One region of the Marinobacter antarcticus genome, then DNA from elsewhere that is predicted to be linked to it. Evidence: riboswitches for the same ligand, from Rfam matches in the RefSeq annotation. Region 1 holds a riboswitch; the other holds the start of a gene.
What was found. A riboswitch is a leader RNA that binds a small molecule or an ion and turns the genes downstream of it on or off. The one in region 1 is predicted to bind thiamine pyrophosphate.
Positions count from the first base shown of each region.

Region 2: another riboswitch for thiamine pyrophosphate. It lies ahead of thiB (thiamine ABC transporter substrate binding subunit); the one in region 1 lies ahead of BUA49_RS03315 (3-oxoacyl-ACP reductase).

Region 1 is NZ_FRAQ01000001.1:692,816-700,583, reverse strand. Features, by position in the region: gene BUA49_RS03330 (LpxL/LpxP family acyltransferase) at 1-341, opposite strand, end outside; gene BUA49_RS03325 (SDR family NAD(P)-dependent oxidoreductase) at 503-1,273, opposite strand; gene BUA49_RS03320 (LLM class flavin-dependent oxidoreductase) at 1,417-2,727, opposite strand; gene BUA49_RS03315 (3-oxoacyl-ACP reductase) at 2,727-3,500, opposite strand; TPP riboswitch at 3,559-3,654, opposite strand; TPP riboswitch at 3,735-3,842, shown strand; gene BUA49_RS03310 (sodium:solute symporter family transporter) at 3,941-5,380, shown strand; gene BUA49_RS03305 (universal stress protein) at 5,542-5,961, shown strand; gene BUA49_RS03300 (CopD family protein) at 5,973-6,428, opposite strand; gene ltaE (low-specificity L-threonine aldolase) at 6,607-7,617, shown strand.
Region 2 is NZ_FRAQ01000002.1:347,429-355,196, reverse strand. Features, by position in the region: gene BUA49_RS13020 (flavin-containing monooxygenase) at 1-276, opposite strand, end outside; gene BUA49_RS13015 (AraC family transcriptional regulator) at 461-1,474, shown strand; tRNA gene BUA49_RS13010 (tRNA-Cys) at 1,488-1,561, opposite strand; tRNA gene BUA49_RS13005 (tRNA-Gly) at 1,625-1,699, opposite strand; gene BUA49_RS13000 (AAA family ATPase) at 1,812-4,460, opposite strand; gene BUA49_RS12995 (metallophosphoesterase family protein) at 4,457-5,590, opposite strand; TPP riboswitch at 5,719-5,816, shown strand; gene thiB (thiamine ABC transporter substrate binding subunit) at 5,884-6,888, shown strand; gene thiP (thiamine/thiamine pyrophosphate ABC transporter permease) at 6,910-7,768, shown strand, end outside.

The sequences.
Region 1 (7,768 bases):
AGCCCCTGCACATCGGCAGCTTCGCAATAGGGCGACGTATCGCGCCACCAGGCATGGGTACTCTCCAGAAAGCCGCGGCTGCATGCAATGAAGTTATCCTGCACCAGCTGTTTTCGGGCTTCCTTGTCCAGATCGGGAAAGCAGATGTCCAGGTTGCGGTCAGCAACCCGAGCACGGGATTTGAGTTTGCTACTCAGGAAACAACCCAGCCGCCTTCCCAGCTTCTGCTTGGAAGACATAGGCAAAAATGACAGCAGATATAACGCGAATACCAGCGCCCATGAGGGCCAAAAACGCACATGCCACAGCGGCGATTTATTTTTACTGGAAGATCCGGGCATACATCACTGCCTGCTCAAAAACGGACAATGAGCCTGCCACAGTTCCTGCCAACTTTGTAGTTGCATTTACAAATCAAAAGGTCAATGTGCGTAATCAGAAACCACCTGCGCTGAGGGCGTCAGGTGATTCGTGTTGTCAGGTATAGCATGGGCGCTCAACGTTATTTAGCGGTGTAACCTCCATCTATAACCAACTCACTGCCGGTAACAAATTTAGATTCGTCTGAAGCAAGGTACAGAACACCATAGGCGATATCATCTGGCTCCCCGATATGCCCAATCGGGTGAAGACTGTCGAGATGCTCCCTGAATGCCTTAACTCCCTCAGATGATCTTTTTGCCAGATCTTCTACCAAGGGTGTCCAGATAAAGCCGGGGTGCACTGAATTAACCCTGATATGGTCTTTTGCATAATGCAGAGCATCGTTTTTGCTCATCAGCCGAACGGCACCTTTAGACGCATGATACGGAGGGATATCCCCAGCGCCTATAAGGCCATAAATAGACGACATGTTAATAATACTTCCACCACCAGCCTTCTGCATGTATGGGATCGCATGCTTGGCACAGAGGAAAACACCTTTAACGTTAACGCTTATAACTTTGTCCCATTCCTCTTCGGTTATTTCATGGGTAGGTTTATCCACCCCGGAGATGCCTGCGTTGTTAACGAGAACATCAATCTTGCCAAATTCACGAACAATATCAGCGAAAACGCTTTTGACCTCATCCTCCGCTGTGGTATCCAGGTGCCAGAATTTTGCTGTTCCGCCAAAAGCTGCAATCTCGTCTACAACGTCCTGGCCTTCTTCATCCTTGATATCCACGACGGCAACCTTTGCTCCCTCTTGTGCCAATAGCAGAGAAGTTGCCCGGCCTATGCCTAATACGCCGCCTGTTACTACAGCTACCTTACCCTCTACTCTTTTCACGGTTATCTCCTTTCATCGTGAGTTGCCTAACGCAGACGTTCCGTTGCCGCTGGAGCAACCAGAGGCCGCGGAGGAAACGTAAACCGCAGCAATGCTTTAGGTAGTCAAGTACAGCAACCTGAAGGTGTCAACTACACCGGTGCTCACTCAGGCCGCGCCAATCCAAGATGGCTTCGCAGGGTATGGCCCTGGTATTCGGTACGAAACACCCCGCGACGCTGCAATTCCGGCACCACCTGCTCGACAAAGTCCTCAATACCGGAGGGCAAAGACGGCGGCATCAGATTGAAACCGTCGGCGCCGTCGTTGTTAAACCAGTGCTCCATTTTGTCGGCAACCTGCCCCGGTGTACCCACTATGCTGCAGTGGCCACCACCCGCTGCAAGCCGGCCCAGCAACTGGCGCAGGCTGGGTTGCTCGGTTTCAATAATGCGCAATATGGTGCTGTAACGCCCTTGCGGCCCGCTAAACTCTTCCAGCGGCGGCAGGGGCGGCACCGGCGCATCGAGATCCCAGCCAGAACAGTCCTGATCAATGAACATGGCCAGCTGGCGCAAAGATGCTTCGGAGGGCAACAACTCGTCCAGCTCACGCTGCTTCGCCAACGCCTCCGCTTCGGTTGGTGCCACGTAGGTGACCAAACCAGGCATGATCGGCACCGTAACATCACGCCCGGCCGCTTTGACCCGCCGCTTGATATCGCGGTAGTAGCTTTGAGCCGCCGGCAAGTCGTAAGCCACAGCGTAGATTGCCTCTGCGCATCTGGCCGCCAGCTCCCGGCCCTGCTCCGAGGCTCCTGCCTGAAACAGCACCGGATGCCCTTGCACCGGCCGGGGAACGTTCAACGGGCCATCCACCCGAAAAAACTCTCCCTTGTGGTTAATGGGCCGCACTTTGGCCGGGTCGGCATAGTGGCCCTGGCGATCAAACATCAGGGCGTCATCGGCCCAGGAATCCCACAATCCCAGCACCGCCTGCACAAATTCGTCAGCGCGACGATAGCGCTCGGCATGGCCCGGCATGGCTTCATAACCGTGGTTGCGTGCTTCCACATCGAACATCGAGGTGACCACATTCCAGCCAATACGCCCGCCGGAAATGTGATCCAGTGAGGCCACCAGACGGGCGGCGTGGAACGGTGTGTAAAACGTGCTGGAAACGGTGCTGATGAAGCCGATGTTTTCTGTAGCTCTGCTCATGGCCGCTATGGCCGTAAGTGGCTCCAGATACCACCAGCTGCCGTCGGAGACATTACCCGCCGAGTTGCTATCGGCAAAGAACACTGCGTCCAGCTTGCCGCGTTCGGCGGTTTGCGCCAGACGCTCGTAATAGCGGATATCGCCCAACTGCTCCACAGCCGATTGCGGATGGCGCCAGGCAGCCCGGTGGTGGCCGCAGCCCATCAGGAACAGGTTGATGTGCATCATGCGCTGTTCCGACTGTGAGGCTGCCATCAGTTTTTCACCAAACCGCCGTCCACCACCAGATTCTGCCCGGTGACCGAGCGTGCCCAGGGCGAGGCAAAAAACAGCGTGGCATCGGCAAACTCCGAAGGCGTGGTTACCCTCCGCAACGGCGTGCTGGCAGCGATAAAATCAAATACCGCCTCAGGCGTAGCGGCGGATGCGTCGGTGGTGCGCAGCAGGCCACCGGAGACCATATTTACGGTGATATTATCTGGCCCCAGGTCTTGCGACAGAGTGCGGGTGAGCGACAGCAAAGCCGCTTTGCCTGCGGTGTAATCGTGATAAGGCACCACCGGGTTCTGAAACAGATTCGTTCCCACATTCACAATGCGGCCAAAGCCGGCTTTACGCATGCCATCCAGTGCGGCCTGGGTAGTGTTCAGCGCACCGCCCACCACACCGGCAAACTGCTGGTTCAGATTTTCCCAGGTCAGCTGATCCGCATTTGGGCGGGCATCGCCGTTGAATGAAAAGTCCGGCAAGGCGTTGTTGATCACCGTGGTCACCGGCGTTCCAAAATGCTGTCGTGCCTGGGCAAACATCGCCTGCACTGCCGCGCGATCGGTGACGTCAGCCTGAACCGCGAGCGCACGTACAGGTTCTTCGCTGGCCAGCCTGTGCGCCGCTTCGGCGCTGTTACGGTAGTTGATCACCACGCTGGCGCCTTCGCGCAGAAACGCGCGCACCAAGTGTTCGCCCAAGCCGCGGGCAGCACCGGTTATTAAAACCAGCTGTTGATCAAGACGGACGGATTTGTACATAAACACCTCATAGCTGAGGCGAAGGCATGAAGTGACAGATGCGGCGCTGTATCTGGCGGACGCCTGCGGCTGACATCCCTTCGCCAGTGTGAACTGGATCAGGTTCAACGGGTGTTATCTCAGCCCTGCAAGCAGGACACCCCGTGTCGAATCAAAACCATAACACACCAGATGTGCGGTTATGTAGGCCAAGATACCTGCAATTGACAAGTACTGGCAGACTTCCTACTCTGTCTACAATCCTGGGGGAGCCGGTTAACGGCTGAGATTCCGCATGCAATGCGGTAACCCTTCGAACCTGATCCGGGTAATGCCGGCGAAGGGAAGGAAAGCGCCGCTTTACGCACGCCTGTGTGTGTCTTTCTTCCTTCGCGACTGTCCCGGTGGTAAGCCACTTTTGACGATTGCGTTATCCGCCTCCAGGGCAAGGAAGACACCCGATGTTAAGCTCCTCTACCGCACTTGTGTGGCTGGTTTTATTCGCCGCTCTGTTTGCCATACCTGGCCTGATATACGCCCGCCGAAAACAGGACAAACTGGACGACTTTCTGGTCGCCCGTAACAGCCAGAGCAGTTCCGCCACTCTGCTGACGCTACTGGCCACCACTCTGGGCACCTGGATTCTGTTTGGCCCGGCGCAGGCCGCGACCTGGGGCGGCATTGGTGCTGTTACCGGTTACGCCCTGGGCGCACTGGCGCCACGTCTGATTATGATCCCCCTGGGGAATCGCATTCGCACACTGATGCCCGAAGGCCACACCCTCACCGAGTTTGTGCTCGGCCGCTACGGCCGGGTGATGTACGGTTTCGTGCTGGTCATTATGGTTTTCTATCTGTTTATCAGCCTGACCGCAGGCCTGACCGCCATTGCAAAAATGGTCGCCTTGCTGGCTCCGGTGCCCCTCTGGCTTACCGCCAGTATTGTGATGGCCGCTACCCTGCTCTACACCCTGTACGGCGGGCTGCGGGTGACCATCTTTACCGACCGGGTGCAGATGCTGGTAATCCTGCCCTTTCTGATTCTGCTGATCGGCTTCGGCTGGCAAGCCACAGGTGGTCTGACCCCGGCGCTGCAAGGCTTGCAGGAAAAAGCACCACACCTTCTTGATCCCCTGGACATCAACGGCCTGAAATCCGGCCTCACGTTCTTTATCGCGGTGGTGCTGACCGGGCTGTTTTACCAGGGAACCTGGCAGCGAATCTTCGCCGCCCGCGATAACAAGGTCATCCGCAACGGCTTCATCATTAGCGGCCTGCTGAGCTTCCCCATTATTTTCATCATGGGTCTGTTCGGGCTGGCTTTTGTGGGGCTGGACTTGCCGGGTGATGGTTCGGTAGCCCTGTTCAGCGTGCTGTTGGCGGATGTTCCGCTGTGGTTTGCCATCGGCCTGCTGCCCTTCGGGCTGGCCCTGATTATGAGCAGCGCCGACTCTACCATCAGCGGGCTGACCAGCATTATGGTGGTAGACCTGCGCCGGTTACTGCCAAAACTGAGTAACCATAGCCTGCTGTCGCTGTCGCGCTGGCTGATCGTGCTGCTGTCGGTGCCGGTGCTGTTCGTCGCCGCGCAAGGCTACAGTGTGCTTTACTTGTTCCTGCTGGCAGATCTGTTGTGCTGCGCAGCGGCATTCCCGGTCTTTTTTGGCTTCTACAACGCCCGCTACCAAAGCTACAACGCCGCACTCAGCACCTTCGCCGGCCTGGTTGCCGGGCTTATAGTATTCCCGGCACCGGGCGCACCCACCACGTATTTACTGGAATCTTTCCTGCTGGCAGCACTGGTGCCGATTGCAGTGTCGCTGCTACTGCTGCTTCTGCCCAAAGGAAGGCTCTTCGATTTTTCCATACTGGCGCAGCGAGTACGGAATCTTGAGGGGTAAAACGCAGGCGCTTGCGGGCTTAACGGGGCTTGTAATGTGCAGGGCAATAGCCCCGGTTTGCATCCGGGACTCGTTGGTTGGATATATCCGGTAAATGCTGCCACGCTTTTGATAGCAGAAGAAAATGGTTCAACACTTGAATCGGGATAAGGAAAAGCGCCATGTATAGCAAGATACTCGTGCCCGTCGACCTCGCACACACGGAGAAAATGTCGAAAGCCCTCAACACCGCGATCGACATCGCCAAGCACTATAACGCCACACTCTGCTATATCACAGTCACCAACACTGCGCCCTCTGCCGCGGCACACGATCCGAAAGAGCTGGCGGAAAAACTTAACACCTTTGCGCAAGAACACGGAAAATTACACGGCATTGATACCGACAGCAAAGTGATATCAACTGCAGACACCGCTGTGGAGCTGGAAAACCGGTTGCTGGAAGCCATCAAGGACACAGGTGCAGACCTGGTCATTATGGCTTCCCACCCGCCAGGGATCGGAGACAAGTTGCATTTTCTCCACTCAAATGGCGCAAACATCGTCAAGCACAGCAACGTATCGGTTTTTATCGTGCGTTAGAGCCAAACCGCTTACACGTAGCGTCCGCCGGCACCAATCACAACCACCACAATGCCAATGACCAGGTTGATACCAATCAGCTTGCGGATCTGACCTACCCGGCGGGCACCCTCCTCTGGGTTATTCTCAGCGACGGCATGCTTCAGCCGGCGAAAAGGCGCGAAGTAAACATGGAAGTATAGAAGCACCATAATCAGGCCAAGGGTTTGCATCACGTGAATGTGCCAGCCTGCCCCGGCCATGCCACCAAATACACTGAAAATCATCCAGTAACCGGTCACCAGCAACACCACCACTGCCAACCAGACCCAGCGGAAAAACCGGGACAGAGTCTCATACCAGAGCACTCCGCGCTGGGATGCTTCTACTACCGCAACCACCGCCGGGCGCATCGCCATGTAGGCGAAGAACATACCGCCTACCCAGATAACCGCCGACAACACATGTAACGCAATCGCCAAACTCATAAAAAAGCCTCCCGGCAGGTAAAAAAGTCAAACGTCCAGAACCCATGTTCTACCACAGCAACCCGTCTATCAGACATCACAACGCCTCAAGAGTGAATAGGATAAGATGGCATGAAATCCATCTGGACCCGTTATATACGAATGCCATACGTCCGATGACTCAAAAGGCGCCTTCACCATGATTGATTTACGCAGTGATACCGTTACCCGCCCTACCCGAAAAATGCGCGAAGCCATGGCTACCGCCGAAGTCGGTGACGATGTTTACGGTGACGACCCAACGGTTAACAGCCTGCAGGCCTATGCGGCCGAACGACTGGGCTTTGAGTCTGCCCTGTTTACCACCACCGGCACCCAGGCCAACCTGCTGGCCATCATGAGCCACTGCGGCCGGGGGGACGAATACCTTTGTGGCCAAGCGGCGCACAACTACCGTTATGAAGGCGGTGGCGCTGCTGTTCTGGGAAGTGTGCAACCTCAGCCGATAGAGAACAACCCCGATGGGAGCATCAACCTCGACAAAGCCCGCGCAGCCATTAAACCCGATGACTTCCATTACGCCATGACACGCCTGCTATCGCTGGAAAACACCATTGGCGGCAAGGTGCTCTCACTGGACTACCAGCACCAGGCGCGCGTTTTCTGCGACGAGAACCAATTGCAGCTGCATCTTGATGGCGCCCGGGTATTCAACGCGGCAGTCAAATCCAACTGCGATGTAACCGAGATAACCAAACACTACGACTCTGTAAGCGTTTGCCTTTCGAAAGGCCTGGGTGCCCCGGTGGGGTCCCTGCTACTGGGCTCGAAAGCCTTTATCGAGCGGGCAACTCGCCTGCGTAAAATGGTTGGTGGAGGCATGCGCCAGGCCGGCATACTGGCTGCCGCCGGGCGCATTGCCCTGGAGCAAGGGCCACTCCGGCTGCATGAGGATCATGAAAATGCTGAGTACCTGAGCGCAGGCCTCGCCGAAATGTCACAGATGGAAATCGACCCGGCCAAAACCCAGACCAACATCGTCTACGCTCGATGCCGTGCCGGCCAAGCCATGGCATTGCGCGACTACCTGACCGACCAGGGCATCCTCATCACAGCGGGCGACCCCATCCGGTTTGTAACTCATTTGGATGTAAGCCGTGCCAATGTAGACCAGTTGCTAGACGCCATCCGGCAGTTTTATCAGTCGTGATATTCAATTGCTTTCAGTTGCTCGTAATTGGGGCCATAATGATATTTCAGCGTGATCGACGTCGTAATTTTCATTGATGTCAACGCACGTATCAACAGAGGTAGATACAATGAGTAAAGGACAAGACAAAAAAAAGGACACGAAAAAGCAG
Region 2 (7,768 bases), on a different contig from region 1:
CGCTTCTGCAGTTTCGCGCACATACTCACGAATATCGCTGCCTTGGGCTAATACGTTGTCGGAATACCAGGGTTTGAAGTTAAACCCGAAACTCGCCATGTCGGAGTCGGACCGTATACCGGGATAACGGAAAAGGTCCCAGGTGCCACCCACATTTTCCCGGCGTTCCAGAATCGCCAGTGACTTTCCGGGGTGTTCCCGGGCAATGTGACATGCCGTGCCGATGCCGGAGAGCCCCGCACCGATAATGATGATGTCGTAGTGTTTGATCGTCATCTGAGTGTCCTTCTTGTTATTAGTCAGCCGATGTTAATTCTGATTCTCGCAAACGTCGCCTTGACAATATTGACAAAACAAGACATGTTTTTGACAAATCACGACACCCCATTGTTTAGAGCACTACCGCGATGATACTGCACCAGCAAGCTGACTCGCTGCAAAGAAGCAACCGGAGACCTGGATGGCCAATTTGATTAGAGCGACAAACCTGAGGGGCTTCGAGAAGCTTATAAAACAAAGAGGTGGAGACCCCCTCCCCTTGCTGGAAAAATACGATATCCCCCCAGCTGAACATCGAGATGACAGCAGCTTTCTGCCTTTTCGAAACTTGGCTGCTCTTCTTGAAGACACGGCGAAAACGCTGGACTATCCGGAGCTTGGCTTAAAGCTGGCTGAGTCCCAAGGGTTGGACATTCTGGGGCCAATTAGCGTTATCGCTCGCAATTCTGACAACGTCGGTGAGGCCATTAATAATATTAGCCGCTACCTTCATCTACACAGCCCGGCCCTGGGCATCAGCGCTACTCACAGCCGCTCATCGGATGAGGAAAGTATAAAATTTGAATTTAAAATTGATCACGAAAATACCGGGGGGTATCACCAGCAAAGCTATGAGCTAAGCCTGTCCAACTCAATGCAAGTGATGAAGCTATTGTGCGGCAATCGCTTCAAGCCGTTGAGCGTGCACTTTCTTCACGCCCAAGCCGCTGAAACGTCTATCTATCAGGACGTATTCGATTGCGAGGTTCTCTTTAATCAGAGTTGGTGTGGCATGCGGTGGCCAGCTCAAACCTTTCAACATCCTCTATCAAGTGCAGACCACCAAACCTTTGGACTCGCAGAACAGTATCTTTCGTCTCAACAGCCCCCGAATGCATTGAGCCTCTCTGAGGACGTTACCCGACTCATCGCTACCCTGCTGCCCACAGGCCAATGCAGGAGTGACGTTGTTGCTGCCCATTTTCACATGGACAAACGCACGTTGCAGCGTCGCTTAGCCAAAGAAGGAACCTCCTTTGGAAAGCTGCTTATTGAAGAAAGACTAAAATTGGCAAATATGTATTTGATAGAGCCCAACATGAAACTGAGCCAAATTGCCGGGTTGCTTGGCTATTCAGAGCAATCAGCTTTTAACCGGGCGTGCCGTAACTGGTTTGGGATGTCGCCGCTTCAATATCGCAAACAGGCTAGATAAAAAGGGGAAATAATGGAGGCGCGGGTCGGAATCGAACCGGCGTACGCGGAGTTGCAGTCCGCTGCATGACCACTCTGCCACCGCGCCTAAAAAGATCGAAGGAATCGATTCTTTGTGCTCTCAGATGGGCATTGAGAGACTTGAAGTAATTGGAGCGGGAAACGAGATTCGAACTCGCGACCCCAACCTTGGCAAGGTTGTGCTCTACCACTGAGCTATTCCCGCTCTATAGTTACCGAAGCAATGCCCCGACAACGGATGCGTATTCTACGGATTACGGTTCTTTCGTCAATACCTTTTTTTAAGTTTTTGTTTTACCGGGGTTTGCGAGCAAATTTTAACCAGCAACACCCTGCAATTTTAAAGCCTCGAGATCCCTGGGTTCAACGCCCAGATCTCGCCAATTTTCGGGATGACAAGTAAACAGCAGTATCTGATGCCGGGTTGCCGCATCGAACAGGATACGTTTCATGCCATCGAGGCGGTCGGCATCGCTGTGTACCAGAGTGTCATCCAGAATGATCAGCGTTGGGCGGCCGGCTTCCTGCAACAGGTCGGCGTAGGCCAGGCGGCTGATCAGGCCCATTTGTTCCCTGGCCCCGTAGCTAAGTTCGGCCATCTGGCCCAGTTCGCTGCCCCGGCTGAACTTTCCGGGCATCAGGTTTTCATCCACTTCCAGGCTGGCTTCCGGAAACAGCACGGTCAGGTAGTGATCCAGGTGTTTCTGTAATGGCGCCTGCAGCCGGCGCGTCAAAGCCTGCCGCTTTTCCTTCAGCAGGTTCAGGAGCAGATCCAGCGCTTTGGCCCTTCGATCCAGTTCAAGGTACCGGCGGTTGGCGTGCTCCAGTTCAGCCATTTGTTCATTGCACTGTTCTTCCAGCCCTTCGGCACCCCAGGCTTCAAGCCTTGCACGGATCTCACTCAGTTCCAGGGCACGTTTTTGTTGAGCGTTTTCCTGATGTTCGGCGGTAGCCCGGTATCGCTCGATGTCCTGCTTCAGAAGCTCAGGGCGGGCCTCGCTGATTTTTGCTTCGCGCGCCTTCAGGGAAGATTCGAGCTCAGCCTGCTGCTTCTCAACGGCAGCAATGTCCCGGGTGAGCGCTTCCATCTTCTGCTGACGTTCGGGGCCGTTCAACTCATCCTGCATCCGCTGCCACTCGCGGTGGGCCGTATCGCAGGTGTGCCGTGCTTTCAGCAACAGGGTTTCCTGGTTCCGTTGCCTGGACTCCGCTTCCGCCAGTCGCTCTTCCGCCTGCTTCAACTCAGACTCCACAAGGCTCAGGGATTTAGCGTCTCCGTCATTGAGCGCCGCTGCTGGCAAGGCTTCGAGTTCGGCGGTGCGGGCGAGCAATTCGGATTCCAGATCAGCACCCACCGAATTCAGTTGCTCCAGCCCGCCAGGGGCCAGGGATTTCAGCAGTTCATCGAAACGCTGTATCTGCGCTTCCGCGTCCTGCAGTCGGCCCCGCTTCAGCTCAGCCGCCTCAACGGACTCAACGGCCAGAGCAGCTAATTGCTGCGACAGTGATTGTTGCAGTCGCTCGAGCTGGCGGCGGAGGCTTGCAAGGTCATCACCGCCGGGTTGAATGCCAAGACTGCCCAGGCCCGGAATCTCGATAACACCGGGTTCTAAAAGAAGCTTTTCACCCTGCCCCGCAATGTTCTGTCCATCCAGCGTCAGGCCTTTGCCTTCGGCCAGGTTCCAGGTAACCCGAGTGGCGACGGTTTGAATGCGGATATTCGCGTCATCCAGTTCGCGCTGGGTCTGCTTGAGCTGAAGCAACGCACTGGCGTCAATCTGGTTTTGCTGTTTCTGTTTTCGGGCGTCGTCCAGCGATGTCTGGATGCCCCTGGCCTTTTCCTGGCTTTGCTTCAGCCGGGTCAACTCTGCTTCAATTCTTGCGCGGTCCTTTTGCAGGCGCTCCCGCTTGTCCCTGAGATGGGCCTGCTGCACGGCCCCAGTGGCGAGTTGATAATGGCTGCGGGCACTCTCAACCGCCTTCACCAGCTCAGGGCTAACGAGCTCTTCCTGCTCAAGTTGTTTTTTGGCGCCCTGATAGCTCTGGTGGCGCTGTTCCAGCTGTTCGTTCTGGTTTCGCCAGTGGGCCTGGCTCTGTTGCAGCAAGGAGAGGTTTTGCTGCAGCTGCTTTAGAGAGTCCATACCGCGGTTCTGCTGTTCCTGCAGCGCCTCGACTTCCCGGTATTTTGCTTCCGCACGCTGCATGCTGCTCCGGGCCGCTTCCCAGGGCCGCTCCCGATTGGCCTGCTCGTGCTCAGCCGCCAGAGTGCCCAGGCGGTCTACCTGAACCTTATACTGGTCGACCCGCGCCTGCAGATCGGAGACGTTCTGTTGCAGCGTCTCCCGGGAGTTTACCAGCGCAAGATAGTCACCCCGTGGTTTTCCAGTGGCTGTCAGCAGCTCCTGCCTTTGCTGCTCCACTGCCTGGATAACGTCGTCCCCGCCGCTGCTGGCTACTTCACCGACCAGGTTATTCAAAGCGGATTTCAGGTGACCTCCGGCGTGCAGAACAGCCTTTTCGATGTTCTGCCCGGTGCCCTGCTCCACCCAGAGCAAGCCTGGGATACCCCAGTGTTCTTCTTTGCTGGCGCCCTTTTTGGGGAACTGATAGCCCAGCAATGCAGCAAGTTTCTCTTCAGCTTCTTCACCGCTGAACGCTGTGCTGTCTACCAGAAGATCACAGCGATGTCGCTTGAGAAAACGCTTGTCCAGTTGCCAGCGCTGTCCGTTGTGTTCAAACACGAGCTCAACCGTCGGGGCCGCAGAGGAATCTCCCCAGGGAGCCAGGTCTTCTGCGGATTTTGACCGGTAGCGCTCAAAAAACGCGGCACGAATGGCGCGAACCAGAGTGCTTTTACCGGATTCGTTGGGGCCGTGTATCAGGTTAATACCGGGCTGCAGATTATCCAGCTCCAGGCCTTGTCGGAACTGACGAAACTGCTCAACTCGCAGACGCTGAAGCTTCATTGGGCCACCTCCGCGTCCTTCGGCTTGAGCAGGCTGGCCAGAATGGCCAGCGCATCGCGCGCAACCTCTGCGTCACTGCCCTTATCCACTGCCTGTTGGCTCTCCCGCAGCTCCTGAACCACTTCTCCGAGATAACCATCCGCGAGCAGTGCGGAAATATCGTCGTCTGTGGGCTCAAGTTGCAGCCTGGTGCGGTCGCAGGTAACGGCGCGATAGCGTGCCTCTGCGATGGAGAGGGCTTCGGTCAGTTTCTGGTCACCCGCCAGTGTGAGAGTGCCCGCCAGTTTCAAATCCAGAACAGAGGCTTCAGGCAACTGGCTGATTCGATGCAACAACTCATCCAAATCAGAGGGTACCGACAAACTTTCCCGCCACTGGTGCCATTGATAACGCGCAGTTTCATGCCGGGTCACCTTCGGTGTTGCGCCCGGTTCTTTGATATCAACAATCAACACATAACCCGCGTCGTTATTACGGAAACGTTCCGGCTCCGGCGTGCCGCTGTACCAGGTGCGCGCGTTGATCTCCCGCACGCCGTGCCAGTCTCCCAGACCCAGGTAATCCAGCTTTGCGGTTTCTGTGCGGTCAGGGGCGATGGGATTTGTTGAATCTATGTCTTCAGGCAGCAAACCTTGCACGCTGCCGTGGGCCAGGCCTATGCGCAACAATTCCGGTGGCGTTTCCATATCGTCGAAGGGCTGGGTCAGGTCGCCATAGGTATGGCGCTGAGTCAGGGGTGCAGACAGCACAGCGATACCCTGCTCTGGCAATGGGGTAACACCGGACTCAAGCGCCAGATAGACGTTTTTCGGCACCGCGTCAAGCCGCTTTGCGCGCGTCCAGACACTTTCCGCGAGCGCCGCATCGTGGTTGCCGGGAAGCATCACCCAGGGGCCGTCAAAGCCGCGGGTGGCATTGAACACCCGCCGGATGGTGCGATCAGAGACCGTCTGGGCATCAAACACATCACCGGCCACCAGCACTGCATCACACTGATGCTCGGTCGCCAGCGCCGCCAGCCGTTCGATGGCCTCGTAGCGTGCTTCAACCAGCGCAGCACCGTCTTCGGTGTCAAACCGGCTGTAGGTCCGGCCCATCTGCCAGTCAGCTGTGTGTAGAAACTTTGGCACCTGCTTTCTCCTTGCTCTTTATAGTTGGCAACCGGCGGCTTATCGTTGGCAGCCAGAACAGCTCGTCGCACAATACAGGCTTGCGCTGCCGCCATAAAGAATTGCCACTTTGGGCATGGTACACTCAACGCAACTCAACGGGGTGCCGGGCAAATGCCGGGCTGAGACCATACCCGCGGAACCTGATCCGGATTATGCCGGCGAAGGGATTGAGCACTCACCGGCTTTGGTGGGGCCCGCGGCACGGTTGCCTTTTATGGTTACCCCTGATCTGCCGTGGAGGTTACAACATCATGCTCATTCGAGCGCTTACACTGTTCTTGCTCACCTTGGCCTCTGTGCCTGCAAATGCTCAGAAGGCATCCACACTCACGATTTATACCCACCCTTCTTTTGCTGCCGAATGGGGCCCTGGGCCGGCCGTTAAAAAAGCCTTTGAGCAGACCTGTAATTGCCAGATCAACTACGTGGTTCTGGACAGCGGCGGCGACATTCTTCAGCGCCTGCGCCTGGAAGGCGAAAGCACCCAGGCCGACCTGGTGCTTGGGCTGGACACTGGCACCATGGAAACAACGCGACAGACGGGTTTGCTCGCTAACCATGAAATCGATCTGTCAGCCGTGAAACTGCCCATCGACTGGCAGGACCCGGTGTTCGTGCCTTACGACTGGGGCTACTTCGCGTTTGTTTACGATACCGAACAACTGCCCGAGCCGCCGGCGAGCCTGGCGGAGCTTATCGCTGCGCCCGACGGTCTGAAGATTATCATCCAGGATCCCAGAACCAGCACGCCCGGCCTCGGCCTGTTGTTGTGGATGCGCCATGTATACGGCAACCAGGCTCCGGAGAAATGGCAGCAACTCAAGGGCAAAATCCTCACTACAACCAAAAGCTGGAGCGACGGCTATTTCTCGCTGTTCATGAATGGCGAGGCGCCCATGATTCTTTCCTACAGCACCTCCCCTGCGTACCACATGGCAGTGGACAAAACCGACCGTTACCAAGCTGCTGAATTCAAGGAAGGTCACTATCTGCAGGTTGAAGTGGCGGCTCTGGTAAAGTCATCCGACAAAAAAGAACTGGGCCGGGCGTTTCTCGACTTCATGCTCAGCGCCGATTTTCAGCGCCACATTCCGCTGAAAAACGTTATGTACCCCGCTACGGATCTGGGCGACGAGTTGCCAGAGGTGTTCGACAAACTGATTCAGCCTGCACAAGCGCTGTATTTTGACCCGAAGGCCGTCACCGAGAACCGGCGCGAATGGCTAAATGAGTGGCTGGATGCCATGACACGTTAATAAACGAGCGTGGATAATTTCATGAGTTACCAACGGCGCTCTGAACGGCGCTCGCAATGGCGCTCTCAATGGCACTCTCAATGCCATTCTGCACCTTTCAGCCACCCCGGGTGGCGGCTCTGGCCCGGGCTGGCTATAGCCAGTGCATTAATCGTGCTGGCAGTGGCGGGGCTGGGTGCGTTGATCTGGGAGGCTTCGCTACCAGATTTGAGCGAGCTCTGGCGTAACCGTTACCTGCGCACGGTGGTGACCTTTACCGTCTGGCAGGCATTTCTCTCTGTGGTACTCAGCTTGCTCGTGGCCGTCCCGATTGCCAGAATTCTGGCAAGGCAACCGGTATTTCCCGGCCGCGCTGTTTTGCTCCGTTTAATGGAGCTGAGCCTCGTGCTTCCCTCCATTGTGGCGGTATCCGGCCTGGTCAGTGTGTACGGGCGTCAGGGTTGGTTCACTGGCCTGGCCAACGACTGGCTGGGCGCCTCCTGGAACCTCTATGGTATCAACGGCATTGTGTTGGCTCACGTGTTTTTCAACGCGCCCCTGGCTGCACGGATTCTGTTACAAGCGATTGAGAGCGCACCGGCATCGCAGCGCCGGGTTGCCGCGCAATTAGGGCTTGGCCGCTGGTGGTATTGGCGTGCCGTGGAATGGCCGGCCGTGAAACCTGTCATGCCCGGCCTCGCGGCCCTGGTGTTCACCCTGTGTTTTACCAGTTTTGCCATTGTAATGACCCTTGGAGGCGGTCCGGCGGCCACGACCATTGAGGTTGCAATCTACCAGTCATTGCGCTTCGAATTTGATGCCGGCCAGGCCGCTCTTCTTGCCATGGTTCAGCTGGTCATTTGCGGCTTTCTCTGGTGGCTGGCAGCCCGCCACGGGCTCA